One region of the Metabacillus sp. RB-C-LZQ-3-1 genome, then DNA from elsewhere that is predicted to be linked to it. Evidence: riboswitches for the same ligand, from Rfam matches in the RefSeq annotation. Region 1 holds a riboswitch; each other region holds the start of a gene.

What was found. Region 1 has a riboswitch for thiamine pyrophosphate ahead of thiC (phosphomethylpyrimidine synthase ThiC). Riboswitches for the same ligand answer to the same signal wherever they lie in the genome.
Region 2: linked by a shared signal. The riboswitch ahead of AC4GZ8_RS21360 (LuxE/PaaK family acyltransferase) and the one ahead of thiC (phosphomethylpyrimidine synthase ThiC) in region 1 are both predicted to bind thiamine pyrophosphate.
Region 3: linked by a shared signal. The riboswitch ahead of tenI (thiazole tautomerase TenI) and the one ahead of thiC (phosphomethylpyrimidine synthase ThiC) in region 1 are both predicted to bind thiamine pyrophosphate.

What each region holds. Positions count from the first base shown of each region.
Region 1 is NZ_JBZFLI010000006.1:120,124-130,488, forward strand. Features, by position in the region: gene AC4GZ8_RS11670 (ribonuclease J) at 1-403, opposite strand, end outside; gene AC4GZ8_RS11675 (class D sortase) at 528-1,073, opposite strand; gene AC4GZ8_RS11680 (processed acidic surface protein) at 1,137-2,093, opposite strand; gene AC4GZ8_RS11685 (spore germination protein) at 2,256-3,587, shown strand; gene AC4GZ8_RS11690 (GerAB/ArcD/ProY family transporter) at 3,649-4,743, shown strand; gene AC4GZ8_RS11695 (Ger(x)C family spore germination protein) at 4,740-5,852, shown strand; gene AC4GZ8_RS11700 (YmaF family protein) at 5,953-6,372, shown strand; gene thiC (phosphomethylpyrimidine synthase ThiC) at 6,468-8,204, opposite strand; TPP riboswitch at 8,335-8,450, opposite strand; gene AC4GZ8_RS11710 (MOSC domain-containing protein) at 8,629-9,285, opposite strand; gene AC4GZ8_RS11715 (aspartyl-phosphate phosphatase Spo0E family protein) at 9,375-9,551, opposite strand; gene AC4GZ8_RS11720 (MerR family transcriptional regulator) at 9,990-10,328, opposite strand.
Region 2 is NZ_JBZFLI010000018.1:17,225-27,589, reverse strand. Features, by position in the region: gene AC4GZ8_RS21385 (SDR family oxidoreductase) at 1-567, opposite strand, end outside; gene AC4GZ8_RS21380 (ABC transporter substrate-binding protein) at 581-1,600, opposite strand; gene AC4GZ8_RS21375 (ABC transporter permease) at 1,597-2,358, opposite strand; gene AC4GZ8_RS21370 (ABC transporter ATP-binding protein) at 2,355-3,101, opposite strand; gene AC4GZ8_RS21365 (acyl-CoA reductase) at 3,113-4,564, opposite strand; gene AC4GZ8_RS21360 (LuxE/PaaK family acyltransferase) at 4,561-5,643, opposite strand; TPP riboswitch at 5,759-5,868, opposite strand; gene AC4GZ8_RS21355 (histidine phosphatase family protein) at 6,063-6,611, opposite strand; gene AC4GZ8_RS21350 (hypothetical protein) at 6,802-7,281, shown strand; gene AC4GZ8_RS21345 (amidase) at 7,826-9,382, opposite strand; gene AC4GZ8_RS21340 (MGH1-like glycoside hydrolase domain-containing protein) at 9,693-10,365, opposite strand, start outside.
Region 3 is NZ_JBZFLI010000027.1:35,008-45,372, reverse strand. Features, by position in the region: gene prpE (bis(5'-nucleosyl)-tetraphosphatase PrpE) at 1-268, opposite strand, end outside; gene AC4GZ8_RS24340 (FtsW/RodA/SpoVE family cell cycle protein) at 351-1,526, opposite strand; gene mgtE (magnesium transporter) at 2,125-3,492, shown strand; gene AC4GZ8_RS24330 (monovalent cation:proton antiporter family protein) at 3,715-5,562, shown strand; TPP riboswitch at 5,644-5,753, shown strand; gene tenI (thiazole tautomerase TenI) at 5,832-6,452, shown strand; gene thiO (glycine oxidase ThiO) at 6,436-7,554, shown strand; gene thiS (sulfur carrier protein ThiS) at 7,559-7,762, shown strand; gene AC4GZ8_RS24310 (thiazole synthase) at 7,767-8,534, shown strand; gene AC4GZ8_RS24305 (thiazole biosynthesis adenylyltransferase ThiF) at 8,534-9,550, shown strand; gene fabI (enoyl-ACP reductase FabI) at 9,799-10,365, shown strand, end outside.

The DNA.
Region 1 (10,365 bases):
AACTCAATTTTACCTGATCAAAAGAAACGAGTGATGTAGATTCAATTTGGATTAGTTGACTATCTCTTAAAAGGTTATGCTCCTTCAATTTTAATTCAATTAATCCTAAGGTAAAACGTGTTCCATATACAGGAACATTCAATTTTTTTAGAAAATAGGGGATGCCGCCAATATGATCTTCGTGACCATGTGTCACGATAAGTGCTTTAATTTTATCCTTATTAGCCTCTAAATAGGTAAGGTCTGGGATAATTAGATCGATCCCTAATAAACTTTCATCAGGAAATTTCCCTCCGCAATCAATGACAAAGATTTCATTTGAATATTGGACTACATACATATTTTTTCCGATTTCATTCACGCCACCTAAAGCAAAAATGGATAATTGTTCCTTTGTCGTCATTTTATGAGTCCTCCCTAAAAATAGTATTATTTAGTATGCCAATTTTTAGGGAGCTTATCAGTAAATGGCATAAAAAACGAATCGGCATAGAAAAAAAGCTAAAGAAGAGGGACCATTTCTCTTCTTAGCTTTCTGGATTTATGGATTGTTCAATTTTTGGCTTTGTTATTCGTTGTGCTTCAACTATATATCGTTGTGGAGCAGGACCAATAAAGGTAAATGGATAGCATGTTATAAGAGTTAACGTACTTCTTGGCTTTGGAACGATAACGGTCTGGTCATCCTTTTCAACAATTCGGATTTTCTTGATTTTATAGATGAATGAATCGCTTGTGATTGTAACGATTAAGGTATCACCTATTTTCAAGCGGTCAAGACCACGAAAAAATGTATCACGGTGACCAGCTAAAACAGAATTACTTTTTTGGCCAGGTATGGGGGTTGACGGTATATGGCCAATTCCTTTTTTTAATGTTGTTTCTTCAACTCCTTCATAAATAGGAAGAGTTCTGTCTAGCTTGGGAATTGTTAGAACACCGATCTTTTCACCTACTGTAAGGGGAGCAGTTGTTTTCAATGACTCTCCATTTTTAGGTGATGGATAGGATGCGGTCACTTCTTGCTCAACTTCGTTATGAAACCCTATTGATAACCAATAGGATTGATACATAATTATTAAAAATCCAACAATTATAAATCCCAAGGAAAGATATGGAATAAATCGTGTGAGCATTTACTGTACCTGTTTCACTTTTTTTGTTAACAAGAAACTAGTAATACCGATACATAAGATGATAAATCCGAATAACATATTTCCCCATAAGGATGAGGAAGTATCCGGTAATCGGTCATGCAACTCATTCGTTAATTCCCCAGCTAAATTTCCTAGTTCGGCAAATTCGATTCCAGATTCAATAAAAAACTCTGAGCTAAGCATATCCTCAGATAAACGCATATCTAAGATAAGATCACCTTGAAGATTATAAAGAGAAATAAGCAGATCGTTATGATACAGTTCCTCCATATTCATTAATTGTTTAAATGTAACGTTCGTTTCTACTTGATTGTCATCTATTAATATAAATTGTGCTTTAAGGTGTAGACTTTCCATTATTTCTTGAAAAACAGCGATTAATTCATCCTGTTGAGCTTCTGTTAATTCTGTCATATCATCCATCATTAAGTAAGGATCTAATCGAGTCATGATGTTTTCCATTTGTTGTTCTAGTTTCTTTTCATCTAATTCCATGAAATGAGTAAACAGGGCATCTACTTCTTCCTCTGTTAGCCCGATTAAGGATAAGAATTCCTCTATTTCAGCCATTTCACCATCATGATCTAAATAAAAACTTAAGGCTACATCAAGGTCTTCAATAAAGTTATAATCTTCAAGTGTTTCTCCAAATTCAGCTAGGACAACATCCATTTCTTGTCTAGTGATTTCATATTGATGTAAAAGCTCCGCTAAATTTTCAGGTGTAATAGGAGTTCCGAGGATCATGCGTAGATCTTCACCAGTTTCAAAGTCATCAAGAGTTAATTCATAGTAACCGAGATAATCAATCAATTGTTGATGTGACCAATTTATTTCTGATAGGATTTGGTTTACTTCCTCTTGTGGTGGTGCAGCTTGTACTGTTTGACATAACAAACAAAGGAAAACAAGATTTACTATAAAGAACTTTTTCATTTCATTTCCCTCCAACATTCATAGATGTTGGTAGTATGTGTTATCTATGAACGGATCTATACATAAATAAGGAAGTAATGTAAAGGCTTAGAGTTATATGTATGTTTTTCCAATTTAGAGCAAAGTCTATACTCTAGGATGACCAAGTGGGGAGTTTCAGCTATGAATAGATCTAAAGAAGAAATCACCGACCTTATAAAAAATGAATTACATGGTTCTCCTGATTTGGTGAACCAAATGCTTGAAGCGAATGGGACAGTCTGCGAGTTGTGGTATATAAGTAGCGTTTGTGATAGTGAGAAAATACATAAAGATCTTTATGTACCTTTTTTTGAGGAAAGAGATAAAAAGGAATATGAAGATTATTTATTATCATTATCCAGCATCCGCCAAATTGAGGATGGGGACCATCCTGTTGAGTTATTACTTAGAGGTTCAGTCCTAATTTTTTTAAATCATTTTATTTTAACCCTGGAGGTTAAAAATTATCTTAACAAAACAATTCCAGATACAACAATTGAAACAACTATACAAGGTCCTCAAACAGGATTAAGTGAAGATTTAGAAACAAATTTGAATATTATACGGCATCGATATCATCAATCGTCTCTGACAATTGAAGATAGGAAAATTGGAAATAAATCGCAGATGGGATTAAAGCTTCTATATGATGCTAAGGAAGTAGACCTTGAAGTTTTGAAAGAGTTACACCAAAGATTAGGTAAAATTGATAAGGATGTTATTCAATCTGTTTCACAATTATCAAGAATGATTACTAGACATAGGTCTTTTTTATTCCCAACCATTGTTATAACAGAACGTCCAGATCGGATTGCCTATAATCTCTCAAAGGGTAAGATTATCGTCATTATGGAAGGGACGAGGTTTGCATTAATTCTGCCATCTGTTTTCTATGATTTTATGAGTTCAATGGATGACCTTTATTTACCTTCCTGGATAGCAAAGTTTTTAGTCATTTTACGATATATGGGGTTAGGAACTGCGCTATTACTGCCGGCTATGTATGTGGGGATAACTGCTTTTAACCCGGAGTTTTTCCGTGTCCAACTTGCATTATCAATTGCAGGAAGTCGGATGTCTGTCCCATATCCAGCATATATTGAAGTATTGTTTATGCTTATCATGATGGAATTGCTAACAGAAGCTAGTATTAGATTGCCTAAAGCGATTGGCCCAACTGCTACAACCGTTGGTGGACTTATTTTAGGACAAGCAGCAACAGAGGCGGGTCTAGTAAGTAATATTATGATTATTATTGTGTCTGCAGTTGCAATTTCTAACTTTGTGATTCCTATTAACGAAATGAGCTTTGCCATGAGAGTCACAAAGTATTTGCTATTACTACTTGCTACCTTCACAGGATTAATAGGTGTTATTGTCGGCTTAGTAGGGATCATTTATTATTTGGTCAGTTTAAATAGTTTTGGAAAACCCTATCTAGCTTTTTTTATTGATGAACAGTTTAAGGACTAGTAAAAGTGTAAGGGTGCTTTCCTAAAGGGAGTAAGTTTATATATAGATTAGGAAGTTGATAATGTCGAAACGTTTTATTTATGTCATGTTAATTTTAAATATGCTAACGAATATTGTGGCGTTTGTCCCGATGGTGTTAATTGAAAACCGGGGTGCGGGATCCGTGCAGGCTATTTTTTTAGCTGTGCCGATAGGAATGCTCATTATTTATTTTTACACAAAATATATGAGTGGATTTCCTAACCTCGGGTTACCTGAAATTCTTGAAAGATATACACCGAAATGGTTTCGCTTTTGTTTTTTATTCTTTCATGGAGTACTGTGGCTTATAGCAGGATTAGTGACGCTAATAACATTTACACACATTTCAAAACAATATATTAATCCTGATATTGAAGAGCTTGTTATTGTGCTTTTATTTTTACTTATTATCGTTTTTGGAGCATTAATGCAATCTAGAAATGTACTATATGCAATAGAAATAATCCTGTTATTAAATCTTCCATTTATTGCTTTTATTATTTTTAAGTCTTATACAAACCAAGAGTTAATTTGGGATTCAGTACGTGTAGCTTTTACGTATTATCAGGAAATCCCGAATTTCGAGATCGTATCAACAGCAACCTTTGTTTACACAGGTTATGCCAATATTGTGATCTTTAATCGATATTTTAAAGATGTGAAAGTAGGGTATTCAATTATCATAATAGGCTCGCTTGGCTTATTTACATTACTGACAACCTTTATCATACCAATTGGAATTCATGGATTTGATGGAGTAGGTTTCTATACATTCCCGTGGATTGCGACAACTGAAGCACTAAGAATTGAGCTTGGTTTTATTGAACGAATAAGTTTTCTTTTCTTAGGATTATATATCAATATTTCGATTGCAAGCGTAACCTTACATTGGCATGTAGGGATGGAGCAATTAAAAGCCATTTTTCCTAAATTCAAAAGAAAGAAAAAAAATATAACCCCAATAATTATATTAGGAGTTTTTGCATTATTAGGAATTATAGGTGTTTTATTTATAGATGAAGAGATGCTTGGGAATATTGCAAAGGTTTGGATGGTGATCTTATTACCAGCGCAACTCATTGGCATCGTTATTTTAAAAGTCATTTTGAAAAGAAGGGATAAGCTATCAAAATGAAGAGAGTATTATTATTGCTTGTATTATGTTCGATCTTCTTTTTATCCAGCTGCGGTTATAAAGACATAGACAGGCGATACTTTGTTGTTTCAATCGGTGTAGACAAAGGTCGAGATGATTTGTATGACATTTCATTAAAGCTAGCTGTTCCGAGTGGTGAGGTGAAAACGGGAAGTGATGAATCGAAAATTATAACGGAATCGGCAGAAACAATTTCTGAAGCGGTCAGGATTATTAAATCCAAAACTGATAAAGAGCTAGATTTTGGTCATTCAAAGATGATTATCTTTGGAGAACAACTAGTAAAGGAAGATATAGACAACATTGTAGATTGGTTTAGTAGAAGACGCGATATCCAAGAAATTGCATGGACCGCAATTGGACGTCCAAATGCATTGAAAATTCTTGAAGCAGAGCCAGTGGGAGAACGACTTCCTTCAAATTCTTTGTTTCTATCCTTTGGAAACGTTGGGACAGAAACTCCTTATATTAGTTCTGTCTATTTATTTGAATTAATAAAACTCCGTGCAGAACGAGGAATTGATCCTATACTACCAATAATAGAAGCTGAGGAAAAAGACTATTCGATTAATGAGGTAGGTGTTTTCTCGAACCTAAGACATGTCTTAACGATCAATGATGAGCAAACAAAGTATTTTAATATCATCACCAATGATGCAACTAAAACAGAAATAAAGGCGGAAAAAGAAAATGAAACACCATATTTTATTTTTTCGACAGATAGAGTTCAATCAAGCTATCGAATAGATACAGAAAACACCCCCGCTAAAATTGTGTTTAATATTAAAATTAGCGGAGTTGTTGAAGAGGCTTTTGATGTATTAGATGATGAAAAGAAAACAGAGTATGAAAAAATCATTGAAGATGAGGTAAAAGACCATACTGAAAGATTGTTACGTCTTTTTCAAAAAGAAAAAGTTGACCCAATTGGGTTTGGTTTAAGGTATCGTGCATCACATATTGGCAAGGAAAAAACAAAAATAGGGGAATGGGATTCTATCTATCAATCAGCAAATTTTAAGGTTAATGCAAATATTCAAATGAAAAATGTTGGAACGATTCAAGATCAGGATGGATATCCAGAATAGCTGCTTTTCTTTTAGGATTAGAAAAGCATGGACAACTTTCTTAACTCTTTTTTCTTTCATAATAAGTAATTAAGACTTATTAATAAGGAGATGAAAAAAGTTGATCCATATAGGTATGGTTAAGCCTCATCACGCACATCGTTTCGAAGCAAAAACAATTGAAACGAAAGGACACTATCATATGATAGATGGCTTTACAATAATAGTAAATGGAAATAGCTTTGATCGCCATCGCCATTATTTTAGAGGTGTGACAACCACTTCAAATAATCATTATCATCGCTTTTATGGAGAAACTGGTCCTGCGATTCCTCTTAAAAATGGCGGCCATTTTCACTTATTTGAAGGTCGTACTTACTATAACTATGATGAGGCTACTTTTTCACAATTTGGTGGTGTGACATATGGGGAGGGGGAACGTCCGAAGCATGATCACACGTTTTCAGGTAGAACACTTGAAATAGTTGGGGAAGACCCGTTTTTTAGTAGGATTTTAAAGGGGCAGAATTCATGGGAATAACAAAAGGGATTTATCTTTCTTAGATAAATCCCAAAGTAAAAAACTAATAATGGCTTCTAGTCATTTGCTGCTTTGAACTGAACGATTCCCATATTTTATTTATAAATTTGAGAACCTGATTCAACGAATTCCTTTGCTTTTTCTTCCATCCCTTTTTCTATTTCTTGATTTGCAACTTTTTCCTTGATATCTTGGGAAATTCTCATTGAGCAAAACTTTGGTCCACACATCGAACAAAAGTGGGCTGTTTTTGCGCCTTCTGCTGGTAATGTTTCATCATGGTATTCCAAGGCCTTTTCAGGATCAAGAGAGAGATTAAATTGATCATGCCATCTAAATTCAAATCGTGCTTTTGATAGAGCATCGTCACGATTTTGGGCACCGGGATGTCCCTTAGCTAAATCAGCTGCATGTGCGGCTATTTTGTAGGCAATCACTCCTTCACGAACATCTTCTTTATTCGGTAAGCCGAGATGCTCCTTTGGTGTCACATAGCATAGCATCGCTGTTCCGAACCAACCAATCATTGCTGCACCTATTGCGGAAGTAATGTGGTCATAACCAGGAGCGATGTCTGTGGTTAATGGTCCCAAAGTGTAAAATGGTGCTTCCTGGCAGATGCTTTGCTGTTTCTCAACATTTTCTTTAATAAGATGCATTGGAACATGACCTGGACCTTCTATCATCACTTGAACGTCATATTCCCAGGCAATTTTCGTAAGCTCTCCTAATGTTTCAAGTTCAGCAAATTGTGCTTCATCATTTGCGTCAGCAATAGATCCGGGACGTAAACCATCACCTAAAGATACAGCTATATCATATGCCGACAAGATCTCACATATCTCATGGAAGTGAGTATATAAGAAGTTTTCCTGGTGATGGGCTAAACACCATTGTGCTAAAATGGAACCGCCTCTTGACACAATTCCTGTTGTGCGATTGGCAGTTAATGGAATGTATCTTAATAGAACGCCAGCATGGATGGTGAAATAGTCGACTCCTTGCTCGGCTTGTTCAATGAGAGTGTCACGATATACATCCCATGTTAAATCTTCAGCAATCCCATTTACCTTTTCTAATGCTTGATAAATTGGTACAGTTCCAACAGGTACTGGGGAATTGCGAATAATCCATTCTCTTGTAGTATGGATATTTTTCCCTGTTGATAAATCCATAATCGTATCAGCACCCCAGCGAATTGCCCATGTCATCTTTTCAACTTCCTCTTCGATAGATGAGGTAACAGCTGAATTTCCGATATTGGCATTAATCTTAACATGGAAGTTTTTTCCGATAATCATTGGTTCGCTTTCAGGATGATTAATATTTGCAGGAATAATAGCCCGACCTGCAGCTACTTCACTTCGAACAAATTCAGGATCCATTTGCTCACGGATCGCAATAAACTCCATTTCAGGCGTAATAATTCCCTTGCGAGCATAGTGAAGCTGGGTAACTCTCTTGCCATTTTTCGCAATGAGCGGTTGTAACGTTTCTGATGGGAATACTTCGACTGCGGAAGAAGTATTCGCTCTATATCCGTTATCTTCAGGTTTAATTTTCCGTCCTTCATAGTGCTCAACATCATGGCGACCCTTGATCCAGTTTTCTCTTATTCTTCGTAATCCTTTTAAGATATTGATTTCGGCGTTTTGATCAGTATAGGGGCCACTTGTATCATAAACATGTACGGGTGGATTTTCTTTTTCGTCAAATGTATTCCGAGTTTTTCCTTGTGAGATTTCTCTCATTGGCACTTGAATGTCAGGTTGACTTCCTTGCATATAAATTTTCTTGCTGCCTGGGAATGGTTGTTTTACATTAATCTTCATCTAATCTCCTCCTTGAAATTTCATCTACTTGACAACAACGGAAGGAAATAAAAAAACGAGTTCTGATTTTCAGAACCCGTTCGTTAGATGTAGGAAATATAATAAAAAGGGGTGCACATAAAGACCCTTCTTTAGACTATTCCTACTTCCCTACGCTGGTATCATCCAGATCAGGTTCAAAGGGTCAAAGAACTTCGAGCGCGTTCCTCTCTCAGTCCAAGCTAATGGACTCCCCTAGTAGATAATGGTAATTTATTTATAACCATGTATTATCATATCACAATGAAAAGGTAAGTCAACAGAATCTTTTGTACTATCTGAATTTTATTTTATAAACCATTAGTGGCTGGTAAAAGCACTAGTTTTTCTTTAAAAAAATTAGAATGTGAGATAGATCATTAAATGAATGCTTTCTCTTATTTAACTAGCGAGATTTTTTAGTAATAGATTTGTGTAATTTTTCCATCCGAAGCATCCATTCTTTAGAAAGTGCATCTAATGATAATATCAATTCAATCTTTTCCAGGTTATTTTTTTCATGAAAATAAGTATGATGAATGGTGCTGATCGAAATTTCCTTTGGATGCTTATCAAGTAACTTTATGGCCGAATCAGAATAAATGACACCTTCTTCTAATACTCGAAAGAAGTATCCGGTGTAACCATATTCAATTATTTTGTTTAATAGAGTATGAATGTTTGTGTATTTATTAATGGTCGAGCATGGAAACCTACCTTGAGAAACTTGAATAACAGCCTCACCGATTTGGTATATATCTCCAACACAAACATCCTCCTCTGTCATTCCTATTAGAGTAAGGTTTTCTCCAAAGGCAGCTTTTGGGAGTGATTGTTGATAAAGCTGTTCCCAATATTTATAGTGTTCATATGCATATACACAAATCACTCTTTCAGTTCCGCCGTGAAAATCATGATTTTCAACATCATCCCCAATTATTCCCTTTGACGTAACCTTTAGCTCATTCACTTGATTTTTTGCTATACCTGACCGAAATTCCTTTCCTTTATATGTAAGGGTAGAAGGGGTTCCTTTACTTAACCAAACAATTTGACGATCCATTTCATTCACTTCCTTATAAAGAGATAAAAAATACACCAAGGCTTTACCCTTTGATGTATTTCAACATAAACATATTCCATCAAATGATATTATTGGTGTTTATCTTTTTGTCTATCTTTTGAATTGCTTTCAGTCATTTTTATATTTAGTAATTCATCTAAGTGTTGACTTGCAATTAATGTTTGATGTGAATTTAAGCCATCTTTCTTAGCAATTAGAAACATCTTGTTTCGGTATTCCTCAATAACGGTATCTAAAGTTTTCACAATGAACACCTCGCAATAAACATCTAGGTAAAATGATCCTAGTACTTTTATTATCTGATATTTTAGGAGAATGTAAATAGTATACTGTGTTTTTTTTCCTTTTTTTATAAAAAAAAGTCGAAATACTATATTTAGTGATCGGAAAAAAAGAGGGTTGCAGATATTGTGTTTTACTGATTGGAGATTTAGTATGAGACCTAACGGTTGTTAAGAAAAATGTCCTAGTTAGAGGGGATGATACAACATAAAAAACGCTACAGCGAATATGATTTGCTGTAGCGTTTTTTTTTAGGTCTTGGAAATGATAAAATTCTTGTATTGTGGATAAGCGCTCGACTTCCAGATCCGAAGTACACAGACGTGCAAGTGCAGTCGTTGCAACAGGACGTTGCGGCTTATTTGCCCTAGGTTGTGACCAAGGCGATTGTGCTTTTGTTCTTAATGTCCTCCACGTCCATATCTGAATTGTGCGTTTAATTGACCTTGTAGCATCTTCTTTCTAACATCTGCTTCACTTTCTCGTTTTCGTTCCTTTAAACGCATCTCTTTTAAAATTTCCGTTGTTTGTACACCGTCCTCCCGTTTGTCCGCAATATCCATTAATGTTTCGATATCAGAAAACGAATATTTTCGCGTACCACGATCATTTCGGTACGGAGCAATTAGTTTTCTTTCTTCATAATAACGAATTTGCCGTAGTGTTAAGCCGGTTAACTCGCTGACTGTTCCAATTGAAATCACCTTTTTATCCTTATAAGAGCGGTCTTGATGATTCAATCTCTCCACCCCTTAAACAATTCTTTTTACAAGTATA
Region 2 (10,365 bases), on a different contig from region 1:
TACACAATTTACTCTAATTCCAAAAGGCCCAAGTTCAGCAGCTAAGTTTCTGCTATACCCTGCAACAGCACTTTTTGCTGTTGTATAATCTGGGTATGGTACGATAGGTCGTTCAACTAAATTGCTGACCATGTTAATAATGCTTCCTTGAACTCGTTTTTTCATAGCTGGAATGATGGCCTGGCATAGATAATGAGTAGACCGTAGTGCACCATCTATTTGATCCTGATAATCATCCCAAGTGAGCTGCCACGCTAATTTTCGCTGATCAGGATTAAACGTATAGGGTCTAAAGGCATTGTTTACGACCACATCAATTTTACCTGTTTCTAGTAGGATTTCATCGATCATATCCTTAACAGCTTGCTCCTGCGTAACATCAGCTTGAATAGCCCATGAATCTCCGCCAAGCTCGATACAAGCTGACACGACTTCATCAGCTGCTGATTTATTTTTCGCATAATTCACGACAACAGTAGCCCCTTCTCTGGCAAAACCCTTTGCAAGGGATGCCCCGATTCCGCGGCTTGATCCTGTGACAAGTACAACTTTGTTTTGAAATTTCATTTCATATCTCCTGTTATTTTTTCGGAAGTAATTCCTCTGTTACAATGTCCTTCATGTTCAGTGTGTTTTTAACCAGCCCTAATCTTTTATACGTATCTGCGGCCTTTTGTAACATCTCAATGTCAAAGGTGCCTAACCCTCTTTCCTCAGTTGTTGTTGAGACGCTTGAATCGTTACGAATCTTAATAATTTCTAAGTTATTCGCTTGATCCTTCCCATCAATGGCATATGTCACAGCTAAAGAAGCAGCTTCATCCGGGTTATTTATCATCCATTCAGCACTATTTCGATAACCTGTTAAAAAGCTTTGTAAAAGCTCCTTTTTCTTCTGATATGTTTGCTCTGTCACCACAAATACATCACTTGGAAAGTTTAAATAGTCCTTAACCTCCATGACATTTACTTCACCAAGACCCTTTTGTTTACCGGTAAATAAACCAGTATCTGTTGCTGCTGTTGCATCCACTTGACCTTGCATTAACGGAGCAAAGTTTAAGACCCCGGTTTCAACAATCTTCACGTCTTCTTCTGTTAAGCCTGCCTCATGCAGTAATACTAATAAATTTTGTCTTGTTCCGCTTGACAGGCTATATACACCTATTGTTTTCCCTTTTAAATCCTCTGGCTTCTTAATGTTTTTTTCTTTTAATGAAACAATATTAAATACATTCTGAGGATAGATATTGTAGATCACTCTTAGTTTTTCCCCTTGATCTAAGGCGAAAAATAATGAACCTGGATCAGTAAAAGCAATGTCAGCTTGACCAGATAGAATATTTTTAATAGCATCTCCACCACCTGCACCAGGAATAAAGGTCATGTTTAACCCTTGTTCTTTAAAAAACCCTTTTTCCTCCTCTACAAGCAGATTGGTTTGTTCTGAAATTGGTTTGCTCCAGCTTGCGACTCGAATCGATTCCAGTGTTTCCTCTTTTGCCTTTGGATTATCCTGTGTTGTTTCATTTGAACCTTGGTTACATGCTGTTAAGACCGTGACGAATGTTAAGATAAAAACCATCATAATTTTCTTCATATTCTGTTCTTTTTCTCCTTCTTTTTTGGCTTTAAAAGCCATCTTTCCAGTAACCGGGCTGCTTCATAGAGAACCATCCCTAAAAGTGTAAGTAATACTAGAACCGCAAACATCAGAGGTGTATCCATCATCCCTTGTGAAGCAATAATCATTGCTCCTAGTCCCTCACTGCCTCCAATAAATTCACCAACAACTGCTCCAACAACCGCTAATACAACCGCGACACGAAATCCGGCTAAAATACTGGGTAAGCCTGACGGAAGTTTAAGATGAAGTAATGTTTGCCATCTCGTTGCATGTAAAACACGAAATAGTTCTTTTTTATTTGGATCTGTTTGTTGAATAGACGTAATCGTGTTTTCTAGCAGTGGAAAAAAGCATATAAGCGCCGTGATAACGACTTTAGATGTCATCCCAAAGCCAAACCATAAAATAAATAACGGTGCCAGCGCCAACTTTGGTACAGCCTGACTTGCAATGACATATGGAAGAAGAATTTTTCTTAAGAATTGTATTTCCCCCATGATAATACCCGCGATTAAACCTAATAGACTTCCAAAGAAAAGTCCTAGAATAACCTCTAAAGATGTACGATAAAGATGTGGCAAGAGATAACCAGATACTATTCCATCCCATAGAACAGACAAGACCACTGAAGGAGCCGGTAAAATAAGCTCTGACATCGTACCTGCGACAAGCTCCCATATGATCATGAGGAAAAGGAACAGTAAAAATGAATAAAGTCTGAAATGTTTCATCCTTTCCCTCCATTCATGGCATTTCTTACCTTTAAGCAATGCTCATTAAACAAAAAGCTGTACCGATCAGACGCTTTCCGCGGCTTCGGTAGTGACACAGTTAATTCAAATGTAATTTCTCCGGACTCCATGACTGCAACATGATCCGATAAATAGACTGCTTCAGCAATATCATGAGTAATAAATAACACCGTCATCTTTTGATCCTGACAAAGTGCTAGTAAATCGTCCTGCAAGTCTTCCCTAGTTATGGCATCTAATGCTGCAAAAGGCTCATCTAAAAATAACATCGAAGGATGATGAATCAACGCACGTGCAATCGCAACTCTACTCTGCTGTCCTCCTGATAGTTCTGATGGATAATAATGATCATAATCAGGTAGCCTCATCATCCTCAATAAGGTCGCTGCTCTTTCACGGTCTTGTTTGGTCGGTTTTCTTTTTAGTGAAATTGGCAACAGTACATTATCAATGACTGTTTTCCACTCCAAAAGTGTCGGAGCTTGAAAAACAAAACCAATTTCAGCAGAAGGTTTAATGATTTTCTTATTTCCTAAATAAACGGCTCCCTTGTTTGGTTGCAGAAGCCCTGATGCTATTTTTAATAATGTTGTTTTCCCACACCCGCTTCGACCTAATAAACTATGAAATTCTCCTTTTTTTATCTCCAAAGTTGTTTGATTAATAATTGTTTTTTCATTTTCATAACTATAGGTTACGTTGTCCATCTTTAAAAAACTCATGCTGTCATCTCCTAATCTACATAAGAAGCAAGATCTTCTGCATATTCCTCTGCATGGTGTTCAAGATCAACCATATTCACTAAATCTAGTAAATTAAAACGCCCATCATGATGCCACGCTGCTTCTGGAGATGTCATATTTCCAAGACCTGTTATCCGTGTTACACCCGCACTTCCTAATAAGTCAGAGATTTGAAAGAGCTCCTCTGGTGAAGCTGCGATCCCAACGGTTTGTAAATATGATCGGGAAGTCTCAATGTATGGCAAGATATCAAATAACTCGTCCACCTCAACAACTCTGATGACACGGTTTAAACAACTTGGTGTTAATTCCCGATCGTCCCGATCAAAAACAACCGCCCAGGCATTATGTTGTTCTCCAAGGATTTCTTTATCCTGGTTCGTAAATAAATTAAACTCTTCCTTCTGTCTCCATTCGGCAAGAGTTGCTGCTTCTTCTATTGAAAGACTTCTGCGCGGATACCTCTTTGCAAAGCTTTCTAATTCATGCGCTAAATATCTAGCAAACTCTCTCGGTTCTACATTCCCGCCTTTTTGCACATAAAACACATGTGGGGAGTAACAACCCTGTTGATCATATCGAATCACATCATACGCGGCATCCCGAACCGTTTTCCATACTTTACGAGAGTCGAGACTAACCCTTGAAACAATACCAAAGCTAATTTTGTGACCAAATGGCAGGAAGCGTGTGGTAATTGGAATACGGCTTTTGATTGATTCCAGTGCTTGATTTCCACCATAAGCAAGCACAATATCTGCTTGTTGAAAAATACGTCGCTCCTTTTCCTCGTCACCGCCCTTCCACCAAATGACTGCTAAGCAATCGGCAAGTCTTGGCTCTACTTCGACAATCATCTTAGCAAACCAGCCTGCAAATAAGGGTTCCGCACTGGGTAGTTTGCCAATGGTGCCTGATTTAACGATCAGACTTGAAATGAAGCTCCAAAGCGGAAGCGCAGGAACATTCCCAGCCCAGACTTGAACTGTTACATTTGCCCCCACAGCCTTAGAGAACCCTCTTTTCGTTCTCGGCTGAAAATCGTCTAATAGCAATGGATTACCAAAATCCTCTACGATAAAACGCTGCAAATTCTGTTTGCGAAATGTTTTTAAATAGTTTGTTAATCCGATTCTAATTAATTCCTTGTCATATCCTGTGACAATTGGCAGGAGCTCTTCGGCTTTTTGACGATAGGGATTAGAGCGATCTAGAAGCTGCTCAATAACCTTATCAATTATTTCTATTATTTGTGTTACTGTCATTGACTTAAGCACTGAAACAGATGACTCTTTAACTCCTTCTATCACTTCATCGAGTTGTTGTTGTGATAATAGAGGAACCTGAACGTCTAACCTTCCAGTATCAGATTCAAAAGTTAACGTTTTATATTCTACTTCTCCCCCGAGGGAGCTAGGAAGATAGCCTGCTATTTCGTTCATTGAATGGGCCCCTTTGCAGCCCTTATAAACTCATCTACAGCAATTGAGCATCCTTTTGCCTCTGCTCCTTGTACTCGACCTAATAATAAAAAGCCTTCCTCTTTCTCCACTCCAAGATCTTCAGTTAAAATGGTTGTAACTGAATTGAAGTTTGCCAAGTCACAATGAACAAGGACACCTTTTTCTCCTTTGGCAACGTCTTCCCCTGTTAATGGATTGATCACTCTTGTACGAATCCAATGTGGACCTGATTTTACTGATGGAACCATGCTATTTCCGTTATCATAAAATTGCGTACTAAGTTCAGTCATTCCATACATATTGATACAATCTGACTTTTCAACCCCTAGTAATGTTGAAAGTTGAGTATAAAACGTCTCTAAATCAAGCTCTTTTGATTTATTCTTAAAGCCGCCGGTATCTAGAATTCTACTTCCTGATGGAAGGCGGAATGATCTTCCCCTTGCTTGTAATTCATCAAACAAGTGAACAAAGCTAAAAGATGCACCGAGGAGGGCAAATGGTTGACCTGATTTTTCAGCTTGTTCTAATGCAAACAATAATTCCTCAACTTGCAAGCCTTGATCATTGACAAAGTATTGACTATCACTTGTCCCATATTCTTTAAATGCTAATGCTAGATAATGTGATAGAGATGAATTCGGCATTTCCTCTTCAGTTGGAAAGAGGATACCCATTTTTATTCGATCATGCCCCTTCATAAAACGGTCCTTAAAGTTTTTTAACATCGATTGATTGTAAACCTCTAATGTTGGATGGTAATGCTTCCCTCTAATGCCTTTCGTTGTTCCGCTAGTCATATACACATCCTCTGATTGTTCAGGGTCCTCACAGCTTAAGGTGAGCTCCTTAAATGCATTAATGGGTACTGCAGGGATATCCTTCCAATTTCTAACCATTCTAGGTGTTTTTCCTTTTTGACGACAATACATTTGAAATGGTGTGTTATTTGTGTATTGGTAACGAAATAATTGTAATGCTAGATCATTAAAGGCTTCTTCAGAAGAATCCTTAGCTTTAATAAAATGCAGAACACGATCTACGATTTCTTGTCTCAATTCGTCATACCCTCTTTCTTGATATCATTCTTAGTTGAACGTAAGGGATGTACTCAATTTGCTATGTATTTTTTAGAAAAATAAAAAGAGCACTTTGCAAGCGCAAAGTGCTCATAGTTTCACTACTCACATTCCCTACGCTGGCATTATCCAACAGGTTAAAACGGTCAGCAACGGAATAGTTGCAATCTCAGCCAGTTTCCACCAGCCCCCGAAAGATATTAATATTTTAAAGGTAGTTTACTTAATTTTCGTATAAAAAACAAGAGATAAGTCATTAAACTTGAAGCTCTAAAGAAAGATTAAGTGAAGTTTAATGCTACAAATAATAGAATTTAAAGAAAATTGGTCTCACCCACTATTGTATGAGGACTGCAGCAGTTCATTAAGTCAGACCCCTTTACAAAACTTTTTAAGTGTTAGCTCCATAATCGTTCAAAAGTGATTTCATTGCCATCAGATTTTAAAAGATATATGTCAGGGTTACTAAGACTGGACCATTCAGCAAAACCAAATTCCTTATTATAATGGTTTAATAGTAAAGACATTACATTTCCATGTGTCACAATGATGGTATTTTCAAATTCACTTTTCAAAACGTTATCAACAACTTCTACTATTCGTTTTAGCGCCTCTTTGCTGGACTCTCCACCTTCAAACTTTATATGAAAATCCTCAAATGTTTGTTTTAATTTCTCAAACCAATCCGAAAGTTGGTTAGTGCTGAGTACACGTTCTTTTAATAGGCTATCTATTTCTATCTCAATATTTAACTGATTTGCAAGTGGTTGTATTGTTTGAATAGCACGCTTATACGGACTTGAAATGATGCGATCAACTGTAATATTATCAAAAAAATCAGCTAAATCATTGGATTGTTTTAAACCTCTTTCCGTAAGTGGTGATTCGGGCGGCTGCCCTACAGCTTCACAATGCCTGATAATATAAATGTTCTTCAATTGTGCCACTCCTTTATTTCCGTTTTTTTAATGTTCATTCATATTCGCAGGAACTTTTTATCTATTAAAGTTTAACTATATTGCTGGCTTAGTAAGGAGAAAGTCTTACCGCCCTGGATTATATACTTTCATTAATTTCGATACTAAATCATAACTATAAAGATAGGGGTTCAAATTTACTGAAAAAGGAGTTGTTTTTTTGTATCCATATTATTATTATCGAGTGAACAACTGGGGACATCTTTTACATTTATTAAACCAAAGTTTATACGCTGAAGAAATGGTTTGTGCTATGAGCTCTGAACTTTTCCATATACCAGAAACCAAAGATTTAAAAGGGAATCGCGAAATGCATGATCATCTAGTTCCTGCTTCCTATCATCGCGTTACTGCAGTAGGTTCATCACAGAGACTTGTTAATGGAGAGCAACAACAATCCATTGTAGAAACACTAGCAGCTTGTATAAAAAATGCTGAAAATCAAGATAAAAAAGTACGTGATGGTTTAAAAACGATGGAGGAAAATGCAAGCCCTGAATATAAGCTGTTTATGAAAGTAATTATCAAATGGCAAGAACAAGCAGAATCCTATTTAAATCAAGCAAAAAAATCATTGCAAACGATGGGAGTTTCATTATCTACCGAAAGTGGACAGCAAAATGGAGATTACAATTATTGAGTAATTTATCAGGTTGGTACTAGCAACCAACCTTTTTATTGAATGTTTATAACTAAGCTTTCCTTAGATAAGACAAATGAACTAGCTTAAATGTAGAAACACTCCTGTTTGTTCAGTAATAGAAGATTAATTGTCATTAAAATAAATTAACCGTTTTTTAAGAATAATACTCAAGGGATTTGTTGTTATATTTTGAGTTAAAAATCACGTAGTTTTCGATCTACTATCAAGTTTTTTAGAACAAGAAAAACATAAAAAGCCAGCACTTAAAACTAAACAAAAAGGAATAAACCCCAAAATAGGCATTATTATTGCCCAGAACAACAGATATGCACTTATAGCAAATAAAAGCCAACTAGAAATTAGGAGAAAACTAGAGAGAAAATCTATCATAATGATATCACCAAGTTTAAATTTTTTTAATATTAAGTTACTTTGATTATACCATATACAGTAATCCCCATATGTGTGACCTTGGCTTTGCATATTGAACAGCAAACTAAAAAGCCAATCATCCGTAAATGATTGGCTTACTTCTATTAATCTATTGCAACACAGGTGCTTCTCGATGGTTCGTTCCTTCTTGATAAGAGTAAGCTAACTTAATTAAAGTTGGTTCATCAAACTCTTTACCTAGCAGCTCCATTCCAATTGGTAACCCATCATCACTAAATCCAACTGGGACCGACATAGCCGGGAATCCAGAGAACGGACTTAATCGATTCGCATTACCTGCACCTTGTCCTCCACCTACAGTTGCTGGCAATGCATTTGATGTAGGGTAAACTAGTGCATCAAGGTCATGTTCATTGAAGGTTGTCATTAAGCTTTCCTTTGCAAGCTTTGGACGATTCGCCATGATATCAAGATACTCCTCATTCGTCTCTAATGGTCCCATATTATCCCTTGAGATTAATGAGTTTTTCAAACTTGGGTGATATTTTCCGCTATTAATAATATCGGTCAGTGATTTCACAGGTGCATCAGGTCCAAGTGATGCTAGATAATCATTCAATTGAGACTTAAATTCATACGAGCTTAAACTTGGGTAGGCAAGAATTTCATTAAGATTTGGGATTGTCACCTCATATACTTCAGCACCAAGTTTTTCCATGTCTGCAATGGCCTGGTCCATCGCTTTAATTACTTGCAGGTCATTTCCAAATAGATCTCGAACAACCCCGATTTTAGCATTCTTTAACCCATTTTTCTTAAGATAATGTGTATAGGTTTTAGGAACCTTTCCAATGCTTTCTTCTGTAACAGGATCAGCTGGATCATAACCAGCAATGGCATCGAGAACAACAGCTGCATCTTCAACAGTACGAGCTATTGGTCCACCAACATCCTGTGTTAGCGCAAGTGGAATGATGCCATCACGGCTAGCTAGCCCCATTGTTGGGCGAATTCCAACAAGGTTATTAAATGAAGAAGGAATCCTAATTGACCCACCCGTATCTGTCCCAAGTCCGACCGTTGCAAAATTAGAAGCTACCGCAGCTGCCGTTCCTCCACTAGAGCCACCGGGATATTTTGTTAAATCATATGGATTATACGTTTGTCCACCTAAAGAACTGTAGGTCTGAAAGCCAAAAGCAAATTCATGAAGATTGGCTTTTCCTAAAATGATGGCCCCTTCTTCTCTTAACTTCTGAGTTTGAAAAGCATCGTCTAAAGGAATTGACCCTTCAAGAGATAATGATCCAGCTGTAGTAGGCATATCGTATGTATCATAGTTATCTTTTAAAATAACGGGAATTCCATGTAAACTACCACGGACTTTTCCTGTCTTTCGTTCCACATCAAGTTGCTTTGCCTCTGAAAGAACATCATCATCAATTGTAATGATAGAGTTGATAGAATCATCGTATTCATCAATTCGGTCCAAATAGTATTGAACCAACTCCTCGGATGTGAGAGCCCCTTTTTGCATCTCATGTTGCAATTCAAAGATGGTTGCTTCCTCGATTTCAACTGATAAAGCTTTTTCAACAGCAGGAATTGCTGTATTAGGTGCTGCTCCAACTGGAACCGCAAATAAACTTCCCGCTACTACTAAACTAGTAATAAATGCGGCCGACTTTTTATACCATTTCCCCATCTTTTAACCTCCCTTTATTTGTAAGACACTTTTAATATATCAAGACTGCTGATTGTTGTCTCTAATAATGAGAGAGTATATAACATAGAGAAGGAATAATGATACAAAAGTATTACCTTTTATTTGAATCTGATAGAGTTAATAGTACCGTAAGGAGTAGTCCTAAATGCTTAGTCATAAAAAAAGAATTACTTAATGCTGTAGAATGAGGATATAAAGAGGCTACAGAAAATATAAAATTCCTGTAGTCTCTTTTATATCCCTATTCCTTTTTACAAGCAAACACAATTAGACGAATTCCATATCGAATTTATTTGTAACTATTTGTTAAATTCTCTGTCTCTATCTTCTTCTCCCATCCTTCCAAATATCCTTCCTCTATCAATGAAATCAACCCTAATAAAGCACCCCAATGATAATAGCGATCACTCGTCCGTTTATCACAGCCCTCTCCTGTATCAGAGTTGTAATTTTCATGAATATGACCATGCTCTTTCCATTCTTTTAGTAATAAGTCTTTAGACTTTCGGACTAAATCTTTTCTAGCCTCAGGAAGGTTATAATTTCTTAACCCTAAGTAGACAAGAAAGTTCATTGGTGCCCAAATTCTTCCTCTCCAATATTCTTGATCAGGATAGGCTTTATCATTTCGTGAAATAGAAGGTAATATCCATTCGCCATAAAATTCATTTTCATTAAAAAAATGTTCATCTATGATACGCTCCGCTTGTTCCTGTGTAGGAACATTTCCTAGTAGAACATAAAAATTGGTCGGTGAAATGCGATGGCTGAATTCACCATTGTCAGTCAATCTATTATAATAAAAGCCTTCCTTTTCATCCCATAGGTCCTGCAAAAGATTTGATATTATTTTTGCTCTATTTTCTAACATTGCTTTTTCTTCATTCCTACCTAAAATCCCACAAATATCGGCAAGAGTGTTACAGTCCATAATATAAAGGCTATTTAGGCCAACATCATGC
Region 3 (10,365 bases), on a different contig from region 1:
GTACTTTGTTACCTAAAAAAAAGCGATAAAGCTTATTACAGTGATTGCCTGGTGAATAGTGGGCATGATTTTCTTTTACAAGCTGGTAAACCACATTGATGACCTGAATAGAATTTGGTCCGCGATCTGTTAAATCTCCAACAAATGATAGTTTTCTTCCATCTGGATGGACTGGTATACCAGATTCCCATTCATAGCCCAGTTTCCTCGTTAACTCCTCAAATTCTGTATAACATCCATGTATATCACCTATGACATCAATTTTCATGTGCAGTCACCTCTGTCATCTATTGATAGCTAAAGCTATGGGGATATGAAAAATGGTACTCTAAAAATAGAGTACCACTTTTTTAGTCAAACATGTATTTTCTTGTACGGGAGCGAACGTTTAGGACAATCCCTATTGCCACCATATATGTTGCCAGTGAACTACCGCCATAGCTAACAAATGGTAATGGTAATCCCGTGATAGGAAGAAGACCGATTGTCATGCCGATGTTTTGAAATACTTGGAAAGTAATCATTCCAATAACCCCTGTACAGAGGTAACTGCCAAATGGATCATTACTTTCTAAAGAGATATGAATCATACGGTATATGAGCAAAAAGAATAATGATACAACAATACTTCCGCCAATAAATCCAAATTGCTCAGCAATAATCGCAAAGATAAAGTCAGTATGTGCCTCAGGCAAATAAACTTCTAAGTTATTATATCCTTTTCCATGTAATTCTCCTGATCCAATCGCCAGTAGTGATTTTACAAGCTGGAAGCCCTGTTCTCCTGAATATTCATAAGGATTTAACCAGCCATAAAACCGATCCAATTGATAAGATTGACCACCAAGAATGTATTTTAAAAGGATATCCGGATACTTAAAAAATAAAATAAGAAATGTTGCAGTTCCGACAACAAAAGTAATGACCGCTGGCAAAATAATTCGCCATTTAATTCCTGAAATTAACAGTAAAGAAGCAATTATCACACAAAATACCATTGTCATTCCCATATCTGGTTGACGAATTAACAAAAGTATAGGTGGTCCAGCAACTGCTGCAATTTTTCCTATAAGCAGAAAATCATCTGTGACTGTATTTTGTGGATAAGTCTCGCGGTGGTCAGCAACAACCTTACTCAAGACAATAATAATGATAATTTTCATTAATTCTGATGGCTGAAAATTACCTAATGGTCCAAGTTTATACCAGGATGTTGCACCTTTAATTGTTTGAACAATCCCTTCAGGTAAAATCTCTAAACCAAGTAATAGCAGTAGACCAAAACCGTATAAATACCATGCAAAATGTCTAAAACGATCATAATCGATGAGCATTGTCACAACAATGGCTACTGAACCAATGATATACCATTGAATTTGTTTCATCGAAAAATTGATGCTTTGTAATGTTGCAGGTAAGGTTGTCTCAGCACTATTAATAGCGATTGTACTGACAATCGCTAACAAAAATAATATAAAAATTAACGTATAATCTATTTGTTGTTGAGGGGATTTATCATTTGTCATAGTCGATCCCTTTCTAAAATCTTTTAACTTGAAAAACGGTCCATCTTCATTGTATCATTTACAATCTTAAAGGATTGTGAACGATTTGCAAAGAATCGATTTTGAAAATTTAATTTGATCAAAGCAATTTCGTTTACGTATTTGCTAGGAAAATATAAAGTGCTTGAACTGTGGCCTATGCTTGTCGGAGCTGAACGAGGCGCTTTCGATTTTCAAATATGTTTCATTTTTGTAAATACTCTTCAACTTATTGATTCATTAAACACATATAGAATATTATAGTTATTATGAGTAAAAGCACAATATGTAGAAATGCTTAACTTTTTGTCGAAATCATGAAAGTTTTTCCATTTTCCCCATTCTTAACGGGCAGTCAGACTCCTATTTAAAGATTTGAGAGAAATAAAGAGGATAAATAGGAGATAACTGCCCGTAAAGATCCGACGAAGGACAGGATGGCCAAGTCAGGCGAAGCCACAGGATGTGGCGTTTTGAGCGTGATAAATTTCGCTACCCATCAGTAGGGGATGAAAGAAACCTTCCACTGATGAAAGTCTCACTTTATAGATAATTTATCCAAAGGAGAGGAGGAAAACTTATGTCAGAAGTGAAAGAACAAGTAGAGCTTGAAGAGGAAGCACTTCTAACAAGTTTAACAGATAAAAATATGGATGAATTTCGTTCCGTATTTTTAGAACAACATCCATATGATCAAGCGAGTCTATTTATCAAGCTTGATTCTGATCAACGAAGTACAGTATACCAATATCTTTCTCCAGAAGAAATGGCAGCTGTGTTTGAGAACATTGAAGATGAAGATGGTCAATATGAAACATATTTATCTGAAATGGATCCAACATTTGCTGCTCAGATGCTTGCCCAGATGTATGCAGATGATGCTGTTGACGTTTTGAATGAATTAAATAAAGATCAGGTTGCAAGCTATTTAACCATCATGGACAATGAAGCAGCTGAAGAAATCCGGGAATTGCTTCATTATGAAGAATATACAGCTGGAAGTATTATGACAACGGAGTATATCTCGATTCATGCTCATCAAACGGTACATTCTGCAATGCAAATATTAAAGCAGGAAGCACCAAATGCAGAAACCATTTATTATGTGTTTGTTATTGATGAAGAAGAGAAGCTGGTTGGAGTTATATCTTTAAGAGATCTTATAATAAGTGAACCAGATATAATGATTTCTGAGATTATGAACGAGCGTGTGTATTCTGTAAGTGTTGCTGAGGATCAAGAAGAAGTAGCAAGAAAAATGAAGGACTATAACTTTTTAGCTCTACCTGTTGTTGATTTTCAAAATCATCTATTAGGAATCATCACTGTTGATGATATCGTTGACGTCATTGATGAAGAGGCGAGTGATGACTATTCAAAATTGGCCGCTGTTTCAGATGTTGATTCAGCTGATCGAAGTCCTTTTTCAGCAGCAAAAAAGAGGCTGCCATGGTTAATTATCCTTTTATTCCTTGGAATGTTTACAGCGAGTTTAATTGGCCGTTTTGAAGAAACCTTAGAAAAAGTAGCCATCTTAGCTGTTTTTATTCCTTTAATTGCAGGAATGGCTGGAAATACCGGTACACAAGCATTGGCGGTTGCTGTAAGAAGAATTTCTTTAGGAGATTCAGAGGATCATAGTTTAAGCAAAATGATTGTAAAGGAAGCTGGTACCGGACTCATAACAGGGGCGATATGCGGAATTGTTGTGGCTCTTACCGTGTTTATTTGGAAAGGAACTTTATTTCTGGGGATTTTAGTAGGCATGTCTATTTTGGCCACACTGACAGTGGCGACAATTTCTGGAGCATTTATTCCTTTAATTATGCACAAATTAAAGGTAGATCCTGCTGTTGCATCAGGTCCGTTTATTACAACCATTAATGATATTATTAGTATTTTAATTTATTTTGGAATGGCAACATTGTTTATGCAATATTTAATCTAATAGCTGACCCGAGCATATTGTTACAATAAAAAATTAAAGTTGTATATGATATGAACTATAGATTTAAGACTGTAAACATTTCGGTATTCGTTAAACTGTTGTAGTTCTTAGGTTAAAGGCGTTTACTATTCGTAAATGCCTTCATCCTTCCAGTCAAAGATTTTTAAAATGAACAATACGTTTTAGCAAAGACAAACGAAAAAATAAAAAAGGAGGGATAGAATGCATGGAGCGTCTGTAACTTCATTAGTTATTGTTATACTCGCAGCATTTTTAACCCCAATTTTACTTCACCGTTTAAAGATTAATTTTATGCCTGTTGTGGTGGCTGAGATCATTGTCGGATTATTCATTGGAAAAAGCGGTTTTGATATTGTTCACCAGGATATGTGGCTGGAGACATTATCAATGCTAGGTTTTATCTTTCTTATGTTCCTTAGCGGGCTAGAAATCGACTTTACAGCATTTGCAAGTGGAAAGAAGAAAGAAAAACTTCCTTCAGGTAAAAATGCTCCAAATACTTTCTTAGTATCAACGATTGTTTTTGTGGGGATTTTTGCCTTATCACTACTCCTTTCCTATATGTTTGTATGGATCGGATTAATGGACAATGCCTTCTTAATGACATTGATTATCTCAACAATTTCACTAGGTGTTGTTGTCCCAACCTTAAAAGATGCTGGGATTATGAAATCTAATATTGGTCAAATTATTTTGCTAGTCGCTGTTATTGCAGATTTAGTAACAATGATTTTACTTGCTGTTTTTGCCTCTATTTATGGAGGAGGAGAAAACAATACATTGCTGCTATTAGTATTATTTGGTGCTGGTGTAGCTCTCTATTTCTTAGGGAAAACATTTATGAACCGTTCCTTTATCGAAACGATGTCAAAGGGAACGATTCAAATTGGGACTCGGGCTGTTTTCACTTTAATCATTTTATTAGTGGCAATATCTGAGACGATTGGTGCCGAAAATATTCTTGGAGCCTTTTTAGCAGGGGTATTAGTATCACTTCTATCTCCTAATAAAGAAATGGTACAAAAGCTTGATTCCTTTGGGTATGGTTTTCTTATCCCGATTTTCTTCGTGATGGTAGGAGTCGATTTAGATATATGGGCATTATTTAAAGATCCAAAGATTTTTATTTTAATTCCTTTATTGTTTATTGCTCTGTTAATTTCTAAAATTGTCCCAATTTTATATTTGAAAAAATGGTATGATATGAAAACAACATTAGCATCAGGATTCCTTTTAACATCAACATTATCTTTAGTTATTGCAGCAGCAACAATTGGGGAAAGAATGAAGATCATCACATCTGAAATGTCCGGTGCCTTGATTTTAGTTGCGGTCATTACTAGTATTGTGACACCAATTTTCTTTAAAAAGCTCTTCCCTAAAAATGAAGGCGGGCCTTCTAAAATTAAGGTGTCGTTTATTGGTGCTAATCAAATGACATTACCTGTTACAAGAGAATTAAATCATGACCTTTATGAAACAACTGTTTATCATATTCAACAAGATAAAATTGATCAGCAAATAGCGGAATCACTATTCGAAATCAAGGAAATTAGTGAATTTCAGGTTGATGCTTTAAAAGAGCAGAATGCATTTGATGTAGATATGATCGTTGTTGCAACTGGTGATGAACAGAAAAATGCTGACATTGCCTTGTTTGCAAAAGAGGAACAGGTTGATCGAGTGATTGCAAGTGTCGGTTCACCAGATTTAGCAAGTAAGTTAAAGGATGAAGGAATTGATATCTTTTCAACACTTTTATCGACAAATACGGTACTCCGTGCTCTCATTGAAGCACCAAGTGTCATGAGAATTCTAACGAATCAGGAAACAACCCTTTATCAAATTAATTTAAATAATCCAAAATACGATAATATTTTATTACGTAATTTCCCGTTTACAGGTGATATTATTTTCGTAAGAATTTTTAGAGGGAAAGATTCCATTGTTCCTCATGGTGATACAGATCTTAAACTTGGAGACCGTCTTATTGTGACTGGGTCACGAGAATATGTGAACGAGCTAAAACAGGAGCTTGAACTAGTATAAATTCTGTTTGTGAAAGAATTGTTCTTGAAAGTTTGCATACATTTGGTATGATAATAAGTAGATAATAACTGAATATTGACAAATAACCGCTAGGGGAGCCCTATAAAATGGGCTGAGATTAAAGTGCTTCTTTAAGACCCTTAAAACCTGATCTGGTTCATACCAGCGTAGGGAAGTGGATTACAGCATGATATATATATGTGTATGTAAAACCACTTTTCTATGGAAAAGTGGTTTTTTTATTTGTCAAAGAATTTAGGTGAATAAAAGTGGAATTTCATGTCATTACAGATGGCAAGCAGAGTATTGAAGAACTGATAAAGCGATTGTCTATGATACACAGTGAAGTTGATTATATTCATGTTCGTGAGAAAACAAAATCAGCTGCAGAGATCATGAGGCTTGTTTCAGCTTTAGCGGCCAAAGGTATACCAAAAGAAAAGCTCGTGATTAATGATCGAATGGATGTTGCAATTTTACATGACATCCCTAATCTCCATTTACCAAGCCACGGCTTTTCGATTCAGGAAGTAAAAAAATTCAGTCCTTCATTTAGAATTGGAAGATCTGTTCATTCGTTAGAGGAAGCCATTCTTAGTGAGAGAGACGGGGCAGATTATTTATTATACGGGCATATCTTTGAAACATCCTCTAAGGCAGATCTATTGCCGCGAGGTGTTGAGCAGCTAGAGAAGATCTGTAACAACGTCAACATACCTGTTATCGCCATAGGAGGTATTACTCCAGATACAATTGAAAGAATTAGACAAACAAATGTTAATGGAGTAGCGGTCATGTCTTATGTGATGGGAAGTAACGACCCAAAGCAAGCGTTGATGAAATTAAAAGCGAGAGCAGTGGAGGAGAGATACAATGAGCAAACACTATGACGTAGGAATTGTTGGTGGAGGAATCATTGGTCAATCGATTGCCTACCAATTGGCAAAAGAAGGTGTTTCTGTTCTTGTATTGGATCGTGACAAAGGCGGGTCTGGTGCTACAAGTGCTGCAGCAGGCATGCTTGGTGCTAATTCTGAACTCGAACAGAATGATGCTTTTTTTCAGTTTGCGAAAGAAAGTCAACGACAATACCATAGTTTGCAAGAAGAGCTTTCTGAACTTTCACAGATACATATTCAACTAGTCGATAAAGGGATGTACAAGATCGCATTTACTTCAGAAGAAGCAGCTTCTTTAAAACAAGTGGCACAACATCATGAGGGACTGGAATGGCACACAAAGGAAACAGTTTTAAATTACGAACCGTTCATATCAAGCGGTATTGAAGGAGCGCTTCATATTCCCGAGGATGGCCATGTCTCACCTTTACATGTTTGTGAGGCTTTTACCAAGTCAGCCAGTTTACTTGGTGCAACTTTTATTGAGAATGCTGCTGTTCATTCCATCAAAAAAACATCAGCAACAGAATATGTACTTTGTACACCACAAGAGGACTATATCTGCAATAAAGTAGTCATAGCAAATGGCGTCTGGAGCGGTTACTTCTTTAAGCAACTAGGTTTACCTAATGGAATGAAGCCTGTTAAAGGAGAATGTCTTGCAGTAAAAAGTAATGATTTGCATTTGGAAAAGACCATTTTTTATGATCACTGCTACATTGTTCCTAAAGGTGATGGAAGATTTGTTGTTGGTGCAACAATGGTTGAAAACAATTGGAGCACGACACCGTCTCTAGGGGGCATTCAATCTTTAATTGAAAAGATTACCCCTCTTGTGCCGAGCATATCTTCTGCACAGCTACTAAGCACTTGGGCTGGACTAAGACCGCAGTCAGATGATGGGAAACCTTATATTGGTGTGCATCCTGAAGATGACAACATCCTGTTTGCCACAGGACATTATCGAAATGGGATTCTCCTTGCTCCTAAAACAGGGACGATGATTAAGGACCTTATATTAAAGAGAAAGCTGGATGAAAACTATGTGAGCGCTTTTTCCATAACGCGAAATATACCACAATTTGTGAGGTGATGATATGAGCATAAAGCTTAATGGGGAATTAATTGAGTTGAATGAGGAAGTTAAGAATGTACAACAGTTATTAGCTTTTTATCAGTTAGAAAATCGTTTAGTCATTGTTGAGCATAACCGGGAAATTATTTTAAAGGATCAATATGAATCAACACCGATTCAACATGGGGATGAAATTGAATTAGTTCATTTTGTAGGAGGAGGATGATTGTATGTTAAAAATTGCTGATAAAGTATTTCAATCAAGATTATTATTGGGGACCGGAAAATACCCGTCCTTTGAGATTCAAAAAGAGGCTGTTGCTCAGTCAGAAGCAGAGATCTTAACGTTTGCCGTTCGCCGAATGAATATTTTTGAAGAATCGCAGCCAAATTTTCTAGAGCAGCTGGATGTGTCTAAATATACACTTTTACCCAATACGGCTGGCGCAAAAACAGCTGAAGAGGCTGTGAGAATTGCAAAGCTTGCAAAGGCATCAGGATTATGTGACATGATCAAAGTAGAGGTTATCGGTTGTGACCGTTCATTACTTCCAGATCCTGTTGAGACATTAAAAGCGAGCGAAATGCTGTTAGAAGAAGGATTTATTGTTTTACCTTATACTTCAGACGATGTCGTGCTGGCAAGAAGATTAGAAGAATTAGGTGTTCATGCCATTATGCCTGGTGCTTCACCAATTGGTTCTGGTCAAGGAATATTAAATCCTCTTAATCTATCATTTATTATTGAACAATCAAAGGTTCCTGTTATCATCGATGCTGGGATTGGCTCTCCTGCTGATGCTGCACAGGCTATGGAGCTTGGGGCAGATGGTGTCCTTTTAAATACAGCTGTTTCAGCTGCTAAGGATCCGGTGAAAATGGCTGTTGCGATGAAGCTGGCTATTGAAGCTGGCAGATTAGGGTATGAAGCTGGTAGAATAGCTAAAAAAGACTATGCAATTGCAAGTAGTCCAACAGAAGGAATGATTACGACTTAATGGAACGCTATTCAAGACAAATCTTATTCTCTCCGATTGGAGAGAAAGGTCAAGAGCAAATACAGAAGAAACATATCTTGGTTGTAGGTGCAGGTGCATTGGGAACTGCAAACGCAGAGATGATTGCTCGAGCTGGAATTGGGAAATTAACGATTGTTGATCGTGATTATGTGGAATGGAGTAATTTGCAACGTCAACAGCTTTATGTAGAGGCTGATGCTCAAAATCGTATTCCTAAAGCTGTTGCGGCAAAGCTTCATCTAAAAAAAATAAATTCAGAAGTGGAAGTTCAAGCATTTGTGGAAGATGTGACATCTGCCAATATTGAAGAATTCGCAGAAGGTGTGGATCTTATCGTAGATGCCACTGATAATTTTGAAACAAGGTTGTTGATCAATGATGTTTCATTGAAACATACGATTCCATGGATTTATGGTGGTTGTGTTGGAAGCTATGGCTTATCTTTTACCATAATTCCGCATGAAACACCTTGCTTACACTGTTTATTAAAGCATATTCCGTTTGATGGGATGACATGTGATACAGTCGGAGTCATTTCGCCAATTGTCAGCATGGTTGCTTCCCATCAAACAGCTGAAGCGTTAAAGCTTCTCGTAGGAGACGAAGAAAATAGACGAGGAAAGCTAGTATCCTTTGATTTGTGGAAAAATCAATATTCGTCAATCAACATGGATCGTTTAAAAAATAATGCTTGTCCGACATGCGGGTCTAATCCAGTTTATCCTTATTTAACAGCTGAATTGGAAACAAAGGCTGCCGTTCTTTGTGGGAGAGATACTGTCCAAATTAGACCGAGTGAAACAAAGCAATTTGCATTTGAACAAGTGGCCGAAAGAGTGAAGCCGCTAGCGGATGCGTTTTTAGAAAACCCGTTTTTAATGTCATTTACATTCGGTCAGCATCGAATTGTCCTTTTTAAAGATGGCCGAGCTTTAATTCATGGAACTAAGGATATCTCTGAAGCAAAAAAGATTTATCACCGATACGTTGGATAGCAGATTAAAAATTTCATTCAATTAGACTGACTCCTGATAAGACGGGGCAAACTATGTATTAGTTGCCATTATATTATGGAGTCAGTTTTTTTGTAGGGGAGAAATGATAGTGAATTTATCGAAAGCACTGAAGCTAGCATTTTGTTTAATTAAATGAAAACAAAATTATGAAATAGCACTTTTTCGAAATCAATGATATAATTATAACCAGGTACTAATAACATGTATTAATTTTAAGGAGGATGTACATGAATTTATCATTAAAAGGACGTAATATTGTCGTAATGGGAGTAGCCAATAAGCGCAGTATTGCATGGGGAATAGCACGTTCTTTACATAATGCTGGTGCACGATTAATTTTTACATATGCTGGTGAAAGACTTGAAAAATCTGTTCGCGATTTAGCTGAATCTTTAGAGGGCAATGATTCACTTGTTTTACCTTGTGATATTACAAGTGATGAAGAAATCAAAACATGCTTTGAAACAATTAAGGAACAAGTTGGTGTGATTCACGGGATCGCGCACTGTATCGCGTTTGCTCATAAAGAAGAGCTTCAAGGTGAATATTTAAACACAACACGCGACGGCTTCCTGCTTGCTCAAAACATTAGCTCCTATTCATTAACTGCAGTTGCTAAAGAAGCAAGAGGTCTATTATCAGAAGGCGGAAGCATTGTAACGTTAACATATCTTGGAGGAGAGCGTGTCCTTCCAAACTACAATGTTATGGGTGTAGCAAAAGCTTCTTTAGAAGCAAGTGTAAGATACTTAGCAAGTGACCTCGGAAAAGATGGCATTCGCGTGAACTCAATT